Linked DNA regions of Flammeovirga agarivorans. The protein of the gene in region 1 binds, or shares a complex with, the protein of each later gene. Links are inferred from orthologs where the notes say so. Each region holds a gene or a part of one and is shown in the gene's direction. Other genes may lie near its edges.

Region 1 (3,191 bases):
TCTCATGAGACGATTGACAATAAATTACACTATATTTTCCAAGCTGGAATGCATGTATTTAAATATGCAGTAACATCTATGGCAGACGTTGCAGCGGAAATTATGGATAAAAATAAATTAGAAGGTGATGATGTGGCTTACTTAGTACCTCATCAAGCTAATAAAAGAATTATTGATGCCACTGCCCAAAGAATGAATGTGGGTGACGAAAAGGTAATGATGAACATCAATAAGTACGGAAACACCACTGCTGCAACTATTCCTTTATGTCTTATGGATTATGAAAATAAGTTAAAAAAGGGAGATAATCTTATCTTAGCAGCCTTTGGAGGTGGATTTACTTGGGGTTCTGCTTATATCAAGTGGGCATACTAATATAAAATTTATATTTTTGCTTTTGGTTGAGTTTTTGATTCTAATCAAAAGCAGCATTTTAAAACAGATTAGATTTAATATAGATGGCATCTACAGCTGATTTTAAAAACGGACTTTGTATCGAATTTAACCACGATGTTTTCGCTATCGTGGAATTCCAACACGTAAAACCTGGTAAAGGTCCTGCGTTTGTTAGAACTAAATTAAAAAGTATCCGAACTGGAAAGGTTATTGACAACACTTTCACAGCAGGTCACAAAGTGACTACAGCTCGTATTGAAAGAAGAGAACATCAATATTCTTATCAAGACGATATGGGTTTCCATTTTATGGACACAAACACTTGGGAGGAGGTAACTTTACCAGAAGACCAAGTTCCAAATAATGATTTACTTAAAGATGGTATGAGTGTTGATATCTTATTCCACGTTGAAGCAAATGATGAAGTAGTAGGTTGTGAACTTGCTCAATTTGTTGAAATGGAAGTGACATACACTGAACCAGGTATTAAAGGTGACACAGCAACAAACACATTAAAGCCAGCTACAGTAGAAACTGACGCTCAAATTATGGTACCATTGTTTGTGAACACTGGAGATATTATCAAAGTGAACACACAAGAGCGTTCTTATGTTGAACGCGTGAAAAAATAATAGTATTTAATCTTATACAATAAAAGATATTGGGAACTGTAACAATATGTTTACAGGTTCCAATTCTCACACACTATCACATTATGAAAGCACCAGAGGTAAAAGATCTGATCAGCTTTATTGCAAACTCAGGTTTGCAAGAAGTAAATGTAGAAACTGCAGAAATCAAACTTCACGTTAAGCGCAACCCTGAAGCAGCTGCTGTAGCTGCACCTGTTGCTGCTCCAGTATTAGCATCTGCTCCAGCTGCACCTATCGCAGCACCTGCACCAGTTGAAATTCCTGCTGCTGCACCAGCACCAGCTGTTGAAGCTCCTGCTGCAGCTCCTGAAGCACCAGCTGCTGATACATCAAACTATATCGAAATTAAGTCACCAATGATTGGTACTTTCTATACAGCTCCAAACCCTGATTCTGATATGTTCGTTAATGTTGGCGATACAGTAAAGAAAGGTGATGTTGTTTGTATTATCGAAGCAATGAAATTATTTAACGAGATCGAATCTGAAGTATCAGGTAAAATCGTTAAAATTCTTGTTGACAATATGTCACCAGTTGAATACGATCAACCATTATTCTTGGTAGATCCGGCTTAATCTTTACACCAAAGATTTAAGTCCACAATTATTTTATTTTTTTACTAAATAAATTTGGGGCGTCGTGTTCAAAAAAATATTAATTGCAAATAGAGGTGAAATTGCATTACGTGTGATCCGTACTTGTTCTGAGATGGGGATTAAAACGGTTGCAGTTTACTCAACAGCAGATAAAGAAAGCTTGCATGTCAAATTTGCAGACGAAGCCGTTTGTATTGGACCTGCACCAAGTACAGAGTCGTACTTAAACATTCCAAATATTTTAGCAGCAGCTGAGATTACTAACTGTGATGCTGTGCATCCTGGTTATGGTTTCTTATCTGAAAATGCTAACTTCTCACGTATTTGTGAGGAAAACAACATTAAGTTCATCGGTGCTTCAGCTGATATGATCGAGAAAATGGGTGATAAGGCAACTGCCAAAGCTACAATGAAAGAAGCTGGCGTACCTACAATCCCAGGTTCAGAAGGTCTATTAGATTCTGTTGAACAAGGTTTAAAAATCGCTGAGCAAATTAAGTACCCAGTGATTTTGAAAGCAACTGCCGGTGGTGGTGGACGTGGTATGCGTATCGTTAATGGTCCAGATGAATTCCAAAAAGCTTGGGATTCTGCTCGTCAAGAGTCAGCTGCAGCATTTGGTAATGACGGTATGTATTTAGAGAAGTTCGTTGAAGAACCTCGTCACGTTGAAATCCAAATTGTTGGCGATAGTTCAGGAAAAGCATGTCACTTATCAGAAAGAGACTGTTCAATCCAACGTCGTCACCAAAAGTTGACAGAAGAAGTACCTTCTCCAGCTTTATCTCCAGAACTTCGTGAGAGAATGGGACAAGCAGCTATTAAAGGTGCTGAGAAAATTAACTACGAAGGTGCTGGTACTGTAGAATTCTTAGTAGATAAGCATGGTGATTTCTATTTCATGGAAATGAATACTCGTATCCAAGTAGAGCACCCTGTAACTGAGCAAGTAACTGGTTTTGATCTTATTAAAGAACAAATTAAAGTTGCTGCAGGTGAGAAAATTACTGGCAAGAACTATACGCCAATGGCACATTCTATCGAATGTCGTATCAATGCGGAAGATCCTGCTAATGATTTCAGACCAAGCCCAGGTAAAATTACTACTTTGCATATTCCAGGTGGCCCTGGTGTACGTGTTGATACACACGTATACTCAGGTTATTCAATCCCACCTAACTATGACTCAATGATTGCTAAATTAATTGTTACTGCGGAAACAAGAATTGAAGCGATTAAAAGAATGAAACGTGCTTTAAATGAGTTTGTAATCGAAGGTATTAATACAACAATTCCTTTCCATATCAGACTTATGGATAATGAGCAGTTCCAATCTGGTCACTTTACGACTAAATTTATGGAAGAGTATACTTACGATACACTGTAAACTTTTTCCTTAAAATAGATTTAATAGAGGAGTTCTTTTAAAGAGCTCCTCTTTTTTTATCTATCAAAGAATGTTTAATATTAATCTAAAAGCATTGATTATAGAATTAATATTTCAAATAGAATTCGAGATAAATCTATTCAAGTGCAAATACATTGA
Region 2 (8,528 bases), on another replicon or contig:
ACTCCTGGGAGAGGTCCTGTAGCATCTAATACAGTACCATAAATTGCACCTTTCCCTTGTGCATGGAGTAAGGAGTTTAGTCCAAAAATCATCACAATTAGTGATAAATAGTAAACTAGATCTTTCGATTTCATTTGTTTTTTCGTTTAAGTGATACCCAAATTTGTGGGCCAACGAAAAAAAAATCGACAATATGGATTGTCTTCAAATTAAATATAAAAACCGATTGTCTTTTACCTTGTAAGTTGCTGGTATTTAACTTTTTAGTTAGTTATTGCTAAATTGTTAAGTAATAATTACCCCAATTTACTTTTATACATTAAGTGAGTTTTCTTTATGATTAGACTTAAATTGACTAGGTGTATTCCCTGTAGTTTTTTTGAAATAGGTATTAAAAGTAGCTTTGGTATTAAATCCACATTCGAAGGCTAAGTGTAATAATTTTCGACTCGGGTCTTCTTCAATTAATCGAATGGCTTCTTGTATTCTATATTCATTAATGAATTGATAAAAGTTTTTTTCTAGATGAATATTTAAAGCCTCTGAAAGATGATGTTTTGGGGTTTTACTTTGTTCGGCTAAATCGGATAATGATAGTTCATGATTTAGGTATAATCTATTTCGTTCCACATACTGTGTGATTCTTTTGACAATAGTTTCTGCTTGATCTTTTGATAAGCTAGATCTTTCGTATTTTTTAGAACCTTCAATGGTTTGCTCTTCTTTAATTATTATTTCTGGAGACGATTCTATCTTTTGATTTTTTTTCCAGAGACTTACAGATTCTTTTAACGATAACTCATAACGTAGATATTGAATTGCAATTAATAGGAAAGTGATGTATGTAAAAGTCCTTAAGTAGGGGATAGGTATTATTTTAAAAAAGGCAGTTGTTACAATCAAGATTAAAATAGCAGAAAGAGGAATCATCCATTTGACAAATGCATTTGGGTATTTTTTTAATTGAACTAACCATAAAAATATATACCCAAAATACCCTAAAATACTTGGAACCATCACCCATGAAATATATTGGAAGTAATAATCCAGATAGATGATCTCTTTGTATATAATAGACATCACACCTATATATAAGTAAATAGTAAAACCAATAAAAAGAGGAATGAAATGAAGTTTCGAAAGTCTTTTTTTATTATACAACATTTTAAGAAAATCGAGAATCAAAGGTCCATATGCAAAAGTGAAACATGTCGCGTAGTACTGAAACATATATTCATCCTTTAGAATTAAGAGGATGTAACTTTTTATGGAAAAGTGGATAGCTAAAAGGATCAACATAAGCATCATAGGTGATTTGTTGATTTTGAAGCTTCCTAAATCGAAAATTAGAAAAATTGATAATAGTGTCTGGAATAGACCAATAGCCAATAAAGTCTGCATGTTTTTTTATTTAGACTTGCAATCTACCTATGGAATGTAAATTCAGTTTTGCATTAACATTATCTATCGGTCAACTTTGTTGGATTACAAAAAAATGAAGTAAAAAAAATCCCCTTCTCATTACAAAAAGGGGATTCTTAATATTTAAAATCTTACAGACTTAGTCTTCGAAGATATTTACGTCATTCAAGTCAGCAAATGCTTGCTCTAAACGAGAAATCATTGACTCTTCAGAAACTCTTAACCACTTACGTGGGTCATAGTATTTCTTGTTTGGCTCATCAGCACCTTCTGGGTTACCGATTTGACCTTGTAAGTAGTCATGGTATTTAGCTTCGTAACCGCGGATACCATCCCAAGTAGCCCACTGAGTATCAGTATCGATGTTCATTTTGATTACACCGTAAGAGATACCTTCACGAATTTCTTCTAAAGAAGAACCAGAACCACCGTGGAATACGAATTTAACTGGCTTCTTAGATTCAGTACCGTGCTTCTCAACGATATATTTTTGAGAATCATCTAAGATAGATGGAGTTAACTTCACGTTACCTGGCTTATATACACCGTGAACGTTACCGAAAGCTGCAGCTACTAAGAATTTATGGTCGATAGCACCTAATTGCTCATATGCGTAATCAACTTCTGAAGGTTGAGTGTAAAGACGAGAAGGATCAACGTCAGAGTTGTCAACACCATCTTCCTCACCACCAGTGATACCTAATTCGATTTCAAGAGTTTGACCCATTTTAGCCATACGCTCGAAGTATTTTTTAGAGATTTCCATGTTCTCCTCGATTGGCTCCTCTGAAAGGTCAATCATGTGAGAAGAGAATAATGGCTTACCAGTTTCAGCGAAGAACTTCTCAGAAGCATCTAATAAACCGTCAACCCATGGTAATAATTTTTTTGCACAGTGGTCAGTGTTTAAGATAACACGAGCACCATATTGTTCAGCCAATTCGTGAACGTGCTTAGCACCAGCGATAGCACCTGCAATTGCTGCAGCTTGACCTTCACCTTTAATGCCTTTACCAGCGTAGAAAGAAGCACCGCCGTTTGAGAATTGAATAATTACTGGCGCTTTAAGTTTTGCAGCAGTTTCCATAACAGCATTAACTGAGTTAGTACCTACACAGTTTACAGCTGGAAGAGCAAAACCTTTTTCAAGTGCGTATTGATAAACTTTTTCTACGTCCTCACCAGTGATTACACCTGGCTTGATATCATTAATGTTGAAAGACATAATTATAATTTGAATAATTTGTGATAGTGTCACACGTACATCTCGTGCGATCATTAGCGTCACAAATATACAACTTCATATTCTATCATGGTAGTGCAATTTTGGTGACTTTAGTAATGTTAATAGGTGTACTTTTGTCAATTTTTAATTTAATTTTTCACCATTTCAATAAGGTTATTAAATATTTATAATTATTTAGCTTTTACATTCTCTCTTGAAAAACAATACCTTGAACACAGTTTTTTTGATAAAATTCCGTAAAATCTCAATAAATTATTATGCAAACATACCTTTAAACTTTTTATCTGAATTCTTAATGAATATCTTTACGATCCAATTACGCATAAGTTTTATGTGTATTAATGTATAATTTCGATACAAGTTTAGTTTTTCCTATGGCTTGGTTTAAAAGAAAGGAACAGGGGATCCAAACCCCAACTTCAGAAAAGAAAGATTCACCAGACGGTCTTTGGTATAAAACAAACCAAGGCAAGATCATACATATGCAGGAGTTACGTGAGAACGCTTACGTTTGTCCTGATGATGAATTCCATGTACGTATTGGTTCAAAAGAATATTTTGAGATTATTTTTGATGATAACAAGTTCACAGAGTTAGATGAAAATATGACTTCTGGTAATCCATTATCATTTAAAGATAGCAAGTCGTACGAAGATAGAATTGCTGCTTCTCAGAAGAAATCTGATTTAAAAGATGCTTGTAGAACAGTATATGGTAAGGTAAATGATGTCGACTTAGTAGTAAGTTGTATGGACTTTAGCTTTATTGGCGGTTCTATGGGTTCTGTAGTAGGTGAAAAAATCGCAAGAGGAATTGACTACGCATTAGAAAACAAGTTACCATTCATGATGATTTCAAAATCTGGTGGTGCTCGTATGATGGAAGCAGGTTTCTCATTAATGCAAATGGCAAAAACATCTGCTAAATTAGCTTTATTAGAAGAAGCAGGTTTACCATATATCTCTTTATTAACAGACCCTACAACTGGTGGTGTAACAGCTTCTTATGCGATGTTGGGTGATATTAATATTGCTGAACCTGGTGCTTTAATTGGTTTTGCAGGTCCTCGTGTAATTAGAGAAACTATTGGTAAAGATTTACCAAAAGGATTCCAATCTGCAGAGTTCTTACAAGAGCATGGTTTTGTTGATATGATTGTCAACAGAAGAGAACTGAAGAGAAAATTAACGACAATCTTGAAGATGCTTCAAAATTAATCGTTAAAACTATTTATATTGAAGTCCTTAGAATTGCATAATACATTCTAAGGACTTTTTTTTGTAAAAACCTTTTTGTTCATGACTATCTTATCAATTTTAAGATAGTAGTACGAGCAGATTTGCTCAATTATCATATATCCCCTAAGAAAATAAAATGCGTCAGGTTACCGGAAGAAGAAATATAGACTGGTTAACAGTATTTCTTTACATCATCATGGTTATTGTTGGATGGTTGAATATTTATGCAGCTGTTTATCAACCAGATGCCCCTACAAGTATTTTTTCATTGAGTCTAAACTCTGGAAAACAATTAATGTGGATAGGAGGTGCCTCTCTGATAGCTTTCGTGATTATGATGGTTGACTTTAAGCTTTTTAGCACTTTAGCCTATCCTATATTTATAGTCACATTATTGGCATTATTAGGTGTTTTAGTAATTGGTCACTCTGCCGGGGGTAATACATCTTGGTTTAAAATAGGCTTTATCCGTATCCAGCCATCAGAATTTGCGAAGTATGCACTGGCATTAGCTTTAGCAAAATACATTGATGATCCTACTGTTCGTTTAGATAAATGGCGTTATTTGATAATGGCTTTTATTATTATCCTTATCCCATTTTCACTAGTTATGTTACAGAAAGATACAGGATCAGCCATGGTATTTGCAGCATTTTTCTTCATGTTGTACAGAGAAGGGATGCCTGCATGGATTATGGTTTTAGGACTTTGGATGGTGTTTTTATTTGTCACAGCCTTAGTGTCTACCACTTTGGTGGCAGGTGGAATATTAGGAGGAATGGTAATTATTGCAGTCATCTATATTGTTTACAATAAGCGACCTAAATCCATGATATTTATTGTCGTCGGGATAGGAACTTTATCTTTCCTATTTACAGAAGGTATCGATTATATTCTCTACGACATCATGCGACCTCACCAAAGAAAAAGAATTGAAGTTTTGGTGAATCCTAATATTGATCCTTTGGGAGTAGGGTATCAAGTTACTCAATCGAAGATTGCCATTGGTTCTGGTGGTGTTGCTGGGAAAGGATTTCTAGAAGGGACTCAAACAAAATTCAACTTCGTTCCAGAACAATCCACTGACTTTATTTTCTGTACGATTGGAGAAGAACATGGATGGATAGGTAGTTTGGTAACTATTGGACTTTTTGCCGCGTTAATTATTCGCTTAATTATGTTGGCAGAACGGCAAAAATCTAGATTTGCCAGAGTATATGGGTATTGTGTCTCCTGTGTATTCTTCATACACTTTATGATTAATATGGGAATGACAATAGGAATTTTTCCTGTAATTGGTATCCCGTTACCGTTCTTTAGTTATGGTGGTTCATCACTTTGGGCATTTACAATGATGCTATTTACATTTATCAAATTGGATAGTCATAGAACACAAATGCTAGCAAGAAACTAGTTGTTAAATATAAAAAAAGAGGCTGTATTCTTATTGTAGAATACAGCCTCTTTTTTTGGAGTTAGGTTATTTTTCTAAAGCCTTCTCATGATATAAAAGAATACCAATATTGAATAAGAACATTAGATTGTAATCTTCTTCATTATAATGATTCACCGAAAAACTTACAGGACCGATTGGACTGGTATAAACGATAGAGCCAGCTAATGCATAATCCATTGTACTTGGTTTAAAGAAACTATTCTTTGTTGTATTCGGGAAAATAGTGCTGCTATTGGCGTACTTTACATCTGTAGTAAAGAAATGCCCCTCTAAAAACAAGTTCAGATTTGGAGTGAAAAAGCTCTTAATTAATTTGAGACCACCTGCAAAAAACCTTGGACCTCTAAATCCATGTGTAAATAAGGACCTAGAATCTAGTAACGGATAGTATGCAGGAGCATTAGCAAGAGAAGTCGTAGTAGTAATTGAAGCCTCATAATTTGACCAAAGTGCATGCCCACGAACACCTAAAGTAAACCATTTCATAGGGAAGTATTGTTCATACTGAGCTTGAATTGTATACCAATCTTGAGATGTTTTTCCTTGGTAAGGTTCATCTATATAGATATTAAAATCACTATCTCCCCAAATATATTTTCCAGAAACTTTAAAATGTCTACCCGTAGTTGCAAAAGTTTTTCTATTCAATGAATTGGCTTCCCAAGCTACACCGGTTGTCCAACCTTCTAGTTTTTGTGAACCAACTAAGTCAATTCCGACTTGACTGTTATTTGAATCGAGGTCAATTAATACGATTTGATCATAACTATCTTTGTTCCAGAAATAGCCACCAAAGCCAATTAGTTTTGTCTTTCTACTTGTGGGAAATGACATTTTTCCACCCGCATAATTGTCAGCCCTATAAATGGATAGGTTTTCTTGAGGTTGAAAAATAAGTTCTTTGGCATTTCCATAATTCCACCTGTTAAGCACATATTCAGCACCTAGTGAAAAGGGAAGTTCTCTTGCATAAAGAGATTCTACTTCTGCTTTTATTGAGCTGTAAAAAGTACCTGCCATTGCTGATACTCTTACGGTATTTAATGACTTAGTAAATACGTTAAATTGCCCGTTGAGGTAAAATTGTCCAATACTCCTTGATGCAATATTACCACCAACACCTAGTTTAAACTTTTTATTAGGGGTTACATCTATCAATAAACTTGGTGTATTGTCAATACTGTCATATAGAAACTGAGCATCAACATTAGAAAAGTAATTATTGGAAAGTAACATGCTATATCCATCATAAAGTTCATTGATAGACGATTGTTTACGTCTTTTAGGCTTTACAATGTTTCTTACAAAAACTCTTTGTCCAAAAGTTAGATTATCTCCTAACTCTACTCTTGTGATAATTTCTTCATCAGGGTCAAAAAGAGCATCAAAGTTACTGTCTTTAGGTTTTACTTTTGGTTGATTATGTCCGTAGAGATCAACTACAGAGTCTATCATTGTTCTTGCATAACGATCACCAATAGCTAGAAGTGAATCAACAGGAGTAAAATCAGCAGCAGAATAATCATCTACAGGTACTCCAAGAAATATATCTCTTTCAGGATCCAATTCTTTAGGGTATACATTGTTCATAACGATGTATTTGAGGATATTTCCCTTAATTAATTCTTCATCATTTTCAGGATATTTCGCAAGCATATCATGTGCTCCTAGGTTGACGGCAATAACCATGTCAGGGTTAAACTCCTCTTTCATGACATCAACAGGGATATTATTATATATACCACCGTCGTATAAATATTTTCCATCGATTTTAACTGGCCTAAAAACAAGAGGAACAGCCATCGAAGCTCTGACAGCTTTTTCTAATGGCCCATGATCAATTACAATAGCTTTTCTTTCAAATACATCTGCAGCTACAGCTCTAAAAGGAATATCTAAGTTGTCAAAGTCGTAATTTATTTCTTTGGATTTTTTATAGAGTCTTGCAGATAGATTATAGTTTAATAATCCATCTGGCACTATAGTCGGATTCCATGAGAAACCATAAATTGAGTCTAGTTCTATATTGAAATTGATCCATTCGGCACCTCTGGATTGTCTTCCAAAATAATATTGATCTTCAGTATTGACTTTACCGTTGACCCAGTCTTGAAATTCAGGGTCACTCAATATCGTGATCATCTCATCGGTAGTGTAACCTGCAGCATAAAATCCGCCAACAATAGCACCCATCGATGTACCTGTGATATAGTCGATAGGGATTCCATATTCTTCCAATACTTTTATGACAGTGATATGAGCAATACCTTTTGCTCCACCACCGCTTAGTACAAGTCCAACAGTTTTTCGGTTTTTAACTTCTTGTTTAAACTCTGAATGGTTATCGGTAATATTTTGTGCCCAACAGAAAAGAGATTGAAAACTAAAAATTAATATGAATAGTATTTGTAAAGTACGCATAATAAAAAAATCCTTGTTGATTTGAAATTACCAACAAGGATTCAGAAAAAATACTTTTTACATAAAAATATTAGATACCAAATGCAGATTTAATCTTATCTACATAGTCTAATTTTTCCCATGTAAAGAATTCTACTTCTTTATTTTCAAGTTTTGTTGTCGTTACTTTTTGACCATTGCTTTCTACAATATCTTTCACTTCAACTTCAACTTCTTTTTTATAAGGTTTTTGTCCCATGTGACCGTAAGCGGCTGTTGGAGCAAAAATAGGGTTTGTTAATCCTAAGCGATCAACAATAGCTTTAGGTCTCATATCGAAGATTTCTTCGATTTTCTTAGAGATTTCAGCATCAGTTAAATCCACTTTAGCAGTACCATAAGTCGTTACATTCAATGATACCGGGTGAGAAACACCAATTGCATAGGCAACTTGTACTAATGCTTCATCTGCGATACCTGCAGCTACTAAGTTTTTAGCGATATGTCTTGATGCATAAGCAGCAGATCTATCTACTTTCGAAGGATCTTTACCAGAAAAAGCACCACCACCGTGAGCACCTTTACCACCGTAAGTATCTACAATGATTTTACGACCAGTTAATCCAGCATCACCATGAGGACCACCAATAACAAACTTACCTGTTGGGTTGATGTGGAAAATTGTATTTGCATCAATCAACTCTGCAGGGATAACTGTAGGGATAACATGCTTCTTCACATCTTCAGCGATTTGTGCTAATGCTTC

The links.
Region 2: the proteins of accB (region 1) and accD are in contact, whole or in part, in a solved structure (PDB 8UXZ), measured with the Escherichia coli proteins. The link is inferred for Flammeovirga agarivorans from one-to-one orthologs.

The regions. Positions count from the first base shown.
Region 1 is NZ_JABAIL010000004.1:451,655-454,845, reverse strand. Bases 1-2,867 are described here. They hold accB (acetyl-CoA carboxylase biotin carboxyl carrier protein), read left to right. Parts: upstream 1-1,111; coding sequence 1,112-1,624; downstream 1,625-2,867. Other genes in these bases: accC (acetyl-CoA carboxylase biotin carboxylase subunit), read left to right, coding at 1,689-2,867; efp (elongation factor P), read left to right, coding at 459-1,028; HGP29_RS14765 (beta-ketoacyl-ACP synthase III), read left to right, coding at 1-375. Also shown: more of accC, read left to right, coding at 2,868-3,032. UniProt on the Escherichia coli protein: This protein is a component of the acetyl coenzyme A carboxylase complex; first, biotin carboxylase catalyzes the carboxylation of the carrier protein and then the transcarboxylase transfers the carboxyl group to form malonyl-CoA.
Region 2 is NZ_JABAIL010000001.1:668,792-677,319, forward strand. What follows is about bases 2,188-4,963. They hold accD (acetyl-CoA carboxylase, carboxyltransferase subunit beta), read left to right. Parts: upstream 2,188-3,042; coding sequence 3,043-3,885; downstream 3,886-4,963. Other genes in these bases: fbaA (class II fructose-bisphosphate aldolase), read right to left, coding at 2,188-2,647; rodA (rod shape-determining protein RodA), read left to right, coding at 4,043-4,963. Also shown: HGP29_RS02790 (TonB-dependent receptor), read right to left, coding at 1-134; HGP29_RS02795 (helix-turn-helix domain-containing protein), read right to left, coding at 313-1,401; more of fbaA, read right to left, coding at 1,562-2,187; more of rodA, read left to right, coding at 4,964-5,320; HGP29_RS02815 (patatin-like phospholipase family protein), read right to left, coding at 5,387-7,783; metK (methionine adenosyltransferase), read right to left, coding at 7,854-8,528.